Regions from separate parts of the Burkholderia sp. AW33-5 genome, predicted to be linked through region 2. Evidence: predicted binding sites of a transcription regulator. Region 2 holds the regulator's gene; the other holds the start of a gene.

Region 1 (3,862 bases), on a different contig from region 2:
CGATTTCAAGCCGCGGATGACGCTCGACGAGGCGCCGCACGACGGGCGCCACGCATTGCCGGCCGAACAGCACGGGCACGCTGATCCGCACGCGCCCGGTCGGCTCGCGCCGGCCCGCGTCGAGCGCGGCCTCCGTCTCGCCGAGTTCGGCCAGCAACCGCCGGCACTGCTCGTAATAGACGAGCCCTTCGTCGGTCAGGCCGAGCTGGCGCGTCGTGCGCTGCAAGAGCCGCGCGCCGAGCCGCTGTTCGAGCCGCGCGACGATCTTCGCCACGGCCGAGCGCGTCATGCCGAGGCGCAGCGCCGCCGCCGCGAAGCTGCCCGACTCCACGACGTCGACGAATTCGACGATGCCTCTCAATCGCTCGTCCATGCAGTTCCGCTCCGATGGAATGACAGGTTTGTGTCCGTACCGGCGACAATCGTTGGCCGAATTCTCGCCAATGTGTCCCGTTGCGCAACACTATGATAGTCCGGTCCATCCCGAAAAAGGAGCCGACATGCACGCATGGCAAATCAAACCGGGGGACGGCATTGCCGGGCTCCGGCGCATCGACGCGACGCTTCGCCCGGTCGGGCCGACCGACGTCGTCGTGAAAATCCACTCGGCAGGACTGAACTACCGCGACCTGATGTTCGCGCGCGGCGACTATCTCGGCATCGGCACCGACGCGCTGATACCCGTCGCCGACGGCGCCGGCGAAGTCGTCGAAACCGGTCGCGACGTCACGCGCTTCAAGCCGGGCGATCGCGTGATCAACACGTATTTCCCGCACTGGATCGACGGGCCGCCCACGCCGCCGAAGGTCTCGGGGTCGCCCGGCTCGCATTTCGACGGCGTGCTCGCCGAACGCTTCGTCTCCGACGAAACCGCGCTCGTCGGGATTCCTGCGCATCTCGACTACGACGAAGCGGCAACGCTGTCGTGCGCGGGCATCACCGCGTGGAATGCGCTGTTCGTCGACGGCGGGCTGAGACCGGGCGCGACGGTCGTGCTGCTCGGCACGGGCGGTGTATCGATCATCGCGCTGCAGCTTGCGCATGCGGCCGGACTGCGCACGATCGTGACTTCGTCGAGCGATGCCAAGCTCGAACGCGCCCGCGCACTCGGTGCGGACGCAACGATCAACTACCGCACGACGCCCGAATGGCAGCACGAAGTGCTGCGGCTCACCGACGGTGCGGGCGCGGATCTCGTCCTGGAAGTCGGCGGACACGACACGCTGCCGCGCTCGGTCGCCGCGACGAAGCTGGGCGGCATCGTATCGGTCATCGGCGGCCTCAGCAGCTTCGGCGGCCCCGAACTCGGGCTGCTGTCGCTGATCGGCGGCATTCGGAAACTGCATGGCCTCATGGTCGGCAGCCGCGCGATGCTCGACGACGTCGTGCGGCTCGTCGATGCGAAACGGATCAAGCCGGTGGTCGATCGCGTGTTCGGTTTCGACGAGGCGCCGCAAGCGTATGCATACCTGCAGTCGGGCCAGCATTTCGGCAAGGTCGTGATTCGCGTCGCGTCGTAACGGATCAAGGCGGCGCACGCCGCCTTCTCCTCGCTGCCGTCTCTACATCGCACTCTTCCGCGCCGGTACCCGCATCCGCGTACCGCACTCCTCCGCGTCGTCGACGCTCCCATAGCGCATCCACGCAAATGCATTTCGGAATCCGTTATTGGATCGCGCCGTCCCGCGTTTTTATACTCGTCAGCACTCTCCATCAAAGAGTGCCAGCCAATTTCGACGCAACAGAACAGGACGGACAGATGAGCCTACGCCCCTTGCACGACCGGGTCATCGTGAAGCGACTCGACCAGGAAACCACCACCGCCTCGGGCATCGTGATCCCCGACAGCGCCGCGGAAAAGCCCGACCAGGGCGAAGTGATCGCCGTCGGCCCCGGCCGCAAGGACGCGGACGGCCAGCGCATCGTGCCCGACCTTCAGGTCGGCGAACGCGTGCTGTTCGGCAAGTACGCAGGCCAGGCCGTCAAGGTGGACGGCAACGAATTCCTCGTACTGCGCGAGGAAGACATCGTCGCGGTCGTCAGTCAATAACGGAGTGCAATCATGGCAGCGAAGGAAATCATTTTCAGCGACGTCGCCCGTGCGAAGCTGACCGAAGGCGTCAACATTCTCGCCAATGCGGTGAAGGTCACGCTCGGGCCCAAAGGCCGCAACGTCGTGCTCGAACGCAGCTTCGGCGCACCCGTCGTCACCAAGGACGGCGTGTCGGTCGCGAAGGAAATCGAACTCGCGGACAAGCTGCAGAACGTCGGCGCGCAGCTCGTGAAGGAAGTCGCGTCGCGCACCAGCGACGCGGCCGGCGACGGCACGACGACGGCCACCGTGCTCGCGCAGGCGATCGTGCGCGAAGGCCAGAAATACGTCGCGGCCGGGCTCAATCCGCTCGACCTGAAGCGCGGGATCGACAAGGCGGTGGCATCGGCCGTCGACGAGCTGAAGAAGATCAGCAAGCCGACCACCACCAGCAAGGAAATCGCGCAGGTCGCGACGATCTCCGCGAACGGCGAGGAATCGATCGGCCAGCGCATCGCCGAAGCGATCGACCGTGTCGGCAAGGAAGGCGTGATCACCGTGGAGGACGGCAAGTCGCTCGCCGACGAGCTCGACGTCGTCGAAGGATTGCAGTTCGATCGCGGCTATCTGTCGCCGTATTTCATCAACAACGCCGACAAGCAGATCGCCGAAATCGAGAACCCGTACATCCTGCTGCACGACAAGAAGATCTCGAACATCCGCGACCTGCTGCCGGTGCTCGAACAGGTCGCGAAATCGGGCCGGCCGCTGCTGATCATCGCGGAAGACGTCGAAGGCGAAGCGCTCGCGACGCTGGTCGTGAACAACATCCGCGGCATCCTGAAGACGGTCGCGGTCAAGGCGCCGGGCTTCGGCGATCGTCGCAAGGCGCTGCTGGAAGACATCGCGATCCTGACCGGCGGCCAGGTCGTCGCCGAGGAGACGGGCCTCACGCTCGAGAAGGCGACGCTCGCCGAGCTCGGCCAGGCGAAGCGCATCGAGGTCGGCAAGGAAAACACGACCGTGATCGACGGCGCGGGCGATGCGAAGAACATCGAGGCGCGCGTGAGGCAGATCCGCGTGCAGATCGAGGAAGCGACCTCCGACTACGACCGTGAAAAGCTGCAGGAACGCGTGGCCAAGCTCGCGGGCGGCGTCGCGGTGATCAAGGTCGGCGGCGCGACCGAGATCGAGGTGAAGGAGAAGAAGGATCGCGTCGACGATGCGCTGCACGCGACGCGCGCGGCGGTCGAGGAAGGCATCGTGCCGGGCGGCGGCGTCGCGCTGATTCGCGTGCGGCAGGCGATCCGCGCACTCAAGGGCGCGAACGCCGACCAGGACGCGGGCATCAAGATCGTGCTGCGCGCGCTCGAGGAACCGCTGCGCCAGATCGTCACGAACGCGGGCGAGGAAGCGAGCGTGGTCGTCGCGAAAGTCGCGGAGGGCTCGGGCAACTTCGGCTACAACGCGCAGACCGGTGAATACGGCGACCTCGTCGAATCGGGCGTGCTCGATCCGACCAAGGTCACGCGCACCGCGCTGCAGAACGCGGCGTCGGTCGCGGGGCTGCTGCTGACGACCGATGCGACGGTGTTCGAAGCGCCGAAGGATGCGGTGCCGGCTACGGTGCCGGGCGGTCCGGGCGCAGGCGGTCCTGGGTTCGATTTCTGACGCCGGCAAGCGCGCACGCCCGAGCCGGGCGACCGCGCGCTTCGATCCACGACGCGTGGCGGCACCGGTCGCCACGCGTTTTTTCGTAAGCGTCCGCCCCGCGCGCCGTCGTCAGAACATCTGGCGCAGGCCGATCGCGGCCCCGACGTTGTTGGTCCT
Region 2 (3,862 bases):
CCTGTCCGGAGCCGTGACCGACCGCACGACCGAATACGGAAGCGCGCGGGCGACGTTCGACCAGATGTTCAGCTCCCACCAGAAAATCTGTCGATGATGCGCCGGTCGCGCTTGGTCGGCCGGCCGTGCAGTTCCGCCGCCGGCTCGCGATACGTGCGGCGCCGCTCCAGTTCGGCGAGCCGCGCGACGCGCCCCGCTTCCGTTTCCTCGTAAAGCGTCTGCGCGATGCTCGCGGGCCCGCGCACGTCGCAAATGCCCAGCACGGCAATGTGCCAGACGACACCGTCGATCGCAATCTCGACCTCGTCGCCGACGCGCACGTCCTTCGCCGGCTTGACCGCCGCGCCGCCGATCTTCACGTGGCCCTTGTCGACCGCGTCGGACGCGAGCGAGCGCGTCTTGAAGAAGCGCGCTGCCCATAGCCATTTGTCGATGCGCAGCTTCGCACCGGGTTCCGTCGAAATCTTGTAGTTCATCGCGCTCAACTCACCGTTTCGGGCTGCGCGGCCTTCACCGGCCAGCCCTGCAGATTCTCGGCGACGATCTCGCCCACCGCGCCGATCCACGCGGGCGCGCCGTTCAGGCACGGAATCCGGTGGAAGGCCTGACCGCCGCCCGCGATGAATTCGTCGCGTACCTCCATCCCGATCTCCTCGATCGTCTCCAGACAATCGGCCGTAAAACCGGGACAGAACACGTCCGCTCGCCGCACGCCGGCCTCACCGAGTTCGCGCAGCGTCGGCGCCGTGTACGGCTGCAGCCACTCGGCCTTGCCGAAGCGTGACTGGAACGTCACGCGGCACTCGAGCGTCGACAGCCCGAGCGCGGCCATCAGCAGCGCGCCCGTCTGCTGGCACTGTTCATGATAGGGGTCGCCCAGGTCGAGCGTGCGTTTCGGCACCCCGTGAAAGCTCAGCACGAGCTTGTCGCCGGCCGCGAAGTCGGGCCGGCCGTGCTGCGCCCAGTACTGGCGCACCTGCTCGGCGAGCGCATGGATGTAGGCGGGATGGTCGGCATATTGCCGCACCGTGCGCACTTCCGGCTGGTTGCGCATCCGCGCGAGCGCGGCGAATGCGGCATCGAACGCGGTCGCGGTGGTGGACGCCGAATATTGCGGATACATCGGCATCAGCAGCACGCGCTCGACGCCCGCGCGCTTGAACTGCGCGAGTGCCTGCGCAATGCCCGGGCTGCCGTAGCGCATCGCATAGTCGACCGTCACCTGGTAGTCGTTCGATGCGAGCAGGTGGCGCACGCCTTCGGTCTGGCGCTCGGTATACACGCGCAGCGGCGAGCCCTCGGGCATCCAGACGGCCGCATATTTCTTCGCGGACGCGCGGCCGCGCAGCGGCAGGATCAGCGTGCGCAGCAGCACCTGCCAGACGACCTGCGGGATTTCGACGACGCGGGGATCCGACAGGAATTCGGCCAGATAGCGCCGCACCGCGCGCGGCGTCGGAGCGTCGGGCGTGCCGAGATTGATCAGCAGCACGCCGATGCGATGGGCGGCCGCAACGCTCGAAGGCGGTTCAAGATCGAAACGCATGGGCAGGAACGTGCTCGGGGCACGCAGTCGGACGGCCCTCAATTATAGCGGGCCGCCTCGCTCGGGTCGGCTGGCCGTTCGGCCGACTGGCGGCGCACGCGGCGTCGCGGCACGATGGCGGAACGGTATCGGTTCGGGTTATTGCTGGCTCAGCGTGAGCGACAGCAGCCGCGCGGTGATGTCGACGATCGGGATCACGCGGTTGTACGCCATGCGGGTCGGGCCGATCACGCCGAGCGTGCCGACGATCTGGCCGTTCACCTCGTAGGGTGCGGTCACGACGCTCATTTCCTCGATCGGCACCAGCGTCGATTCGCCGCCGATGAAGATCTGCACGCCCTGGGCGTGGCTCGACACGTCGAGCAATTGCAGGAGGCCCGTCTTTTGGTCAAACACGTCGAACAGCTTGCGCAGCCGCGCCATGTCGGACGACAGATCCGCCACTTCGAGCAGGTTGCGCTCGCCGGAAATGAGCACGGTGTCCTCGGTGTCGGGCACCTCGGTGCTGGCCGTCACGGCCGCATGCATCAGCGTGGTCATGTCGCCGCGCAGCTGGTCGATCTCGTCACGCAGGCGGCGGCGCACCTCGTCGAACGACAGCCCGGCGAAATGCGCATTGATGTAGTTGGACGCCTCGGTGAGCTGCGACGGCGAATAGTCGCGCGGCGTCGCGAGCATCCGGTTCTGCACGTCGCCCTCGGGCGTGACGATGATCAGCAGGATGCGCTTGTCCGACAGCCGCATGAACTCGATCTGCTTGAACACGTGGCTGCGGCGCGGCGTCAGCACGACACCCGCGAACTGCGAAAGGTTGGACAGCACGCTCGCCGCGGCGGCCACCACCCGCTGCTGCGGTTCGCCGGCCTGCAGCGTGTTCTGCACCTGGCGCGCGACGGCCTCGGCATCGATCGGCGCCTCGACCGTCAGCATCGTGTCGACGAACAGGCGATAGCCGCGCGGCGTCGGCACGCGGCCGGCCGACGTGTGTGGGCTCGACACGAGGCCGAGCTCCTCCAGGTCGGACATCACGTTGCGGATCGTTGCCGGGCTCAGCTCGAGCCCCGAGTAACGGGACAACGTGCGCGAGCCGACCGGCTGACCGTCGGCGATATACCGTTCGATCAGGGTTTTCAGGAGGGTTCGTGCGCGAGGATCTAGCATGGTGGAAAATTTTAGCGCAACCGCGCGAGCACGGCGAGTGGCCGCGGCCACTGTCGCGCGGGCTGACCGATCCGGCCCCGTCTTCACACAGCCGGTTCTTTTCGTCAACGAGCTATGGTGTAATGCCGGCATGAAAACCGGTAATCAGTTCAATACTGTCGCGCTCGTGGGCCGGAGCAACACGCCCGGCATCGCCGAGCCGCTCGCCACGCTGGCTGGCTGTATCGCGAAGCTCGGCTTCGAGGTCGTGTTCGAAGCCGAAACCGCGCGCGAGATCGGCATCTCCGGCTATCCGGCGCTCACTCCGGCGGAAATCGGCGCGCGCGCGGACGTGGCGGTCGTGCTCGGCGGCGACGGCACGATGCTCGGCATCGGCCGCCAGCTCGCGCCGTACAAGACACCGCTGATCGGGATCAACCACGGGCGGCTCGGCTTCATCACGGACATCGCGGCGGCCGACATGCAGGCGCGCGTCCCGGTGATCCTGTCGGGCAAGTTCGAGCGCGAGGAGCGCTCGCTGCTCGAGGCCCGGATCGTGCGCGACGGCGAACCGATCTACCACGCACTCGCGTTCAACGACGTCGTCGTGAACCGCAGCGGCTTTTCCGGGATGGTCGAATTGCGTGCGTCGGTCGACGGCCGGTACATGTACAACCAGCGTTCGGACGGCCTGATCGTCGCCACGCCGACTGGCTCGACCGCGTACGCGCTGTCGTCGGCCGGGCCGATCCTGCACCCGCAACTCCAGGGCATCGTGCTCGTGCCGATCGCGCCGCATGCGCTGTCGAACCGGCCGATCGTGCTGCCCGACGATTCGAAGATCGCGATCCAGATCGTCGGCGGCCGCGACGTCAACGTGAACTTCGACATGCAGTCGTTTACCGCACTGGAGCTGAACGACACGATCGAGGTGCGCCGCTCGAAGCACACGGTGCCGTTCCTGCACCCGGTCGGCTACAGCTATTACGCGACGCTGCGCAAGAAGCTGCACTGGAACGAACACGCATCGAACGAAGACGACAAGGCGTCCTGACGCACCCGAGCCCGACACCATGCTTCGCCACCTCTCGATTCGCGACTTCGTCATCGTCGCCGCGCTCGATCTCGAATTCGACAGCGGCTTCACCGTCTTTTCCGGCGAAACCGGCGCCGGCA

The links. The regulator HrcA, encoded in region 2, represses chaperone genes, less so after heat shock. The targets are predictions, from matches to a motif close to TTAGCACTCNNNNNNNNNGAGTGCTAA.
Region 1: ACV22V_RS01620 (co-chaperone GroES) is a predicted target of HrcA. The motif match lies at 1,701-1,727, and genes of this name have one in related genera.

Annotation. Positions count from the first base shown of each region.
Region 1 covers NZ_JBSAXA010000001.1:338,018-341,879, reverse strand. Annotated here, with positions in the region: gene ACV22V_RS01630 (LysR family transcriptional regulator) at 1-373, opposite strand, end outside; gene ACV22V_RS01625 (zinc-dependent alcohol dehydrogenase family protein) at 501-1,520, shown strand; gene ACV22V_RS01620 (co-chaperone GroES) at 1,760-2,050, shown strand; gene groL (chaperonin GroEL) at 2,063-3,703, shown strand; gene ACV22V_RS01610 (porin) at 3,815-3,862, opposite strand, start outside.
Region 2 covers NZ_JBSAXA010000007.1:90,865-94,726, reverse strand. Annotated here, with positions in the region: gene ACV22V_RS14465 (hypothetical protein) at 1-97, shown strand, start outside; gene ACV22V_RS14460 (RNA-binding S4 domain-containing protein) at 69-476, opposite strand; gene hemH (ferrochelatase) at 482-1,546, opposite strand; gene hrcA (heat-inducible transcriptional repressor HrcA) at 1,685-2,707, opposite strand; gene ACV22V_RS14445 (NAD kinase) at 2,838-3,740, shown strand; gene recN (DNA repair protein RecN) at 3,760-3,862, shown strand, end outside.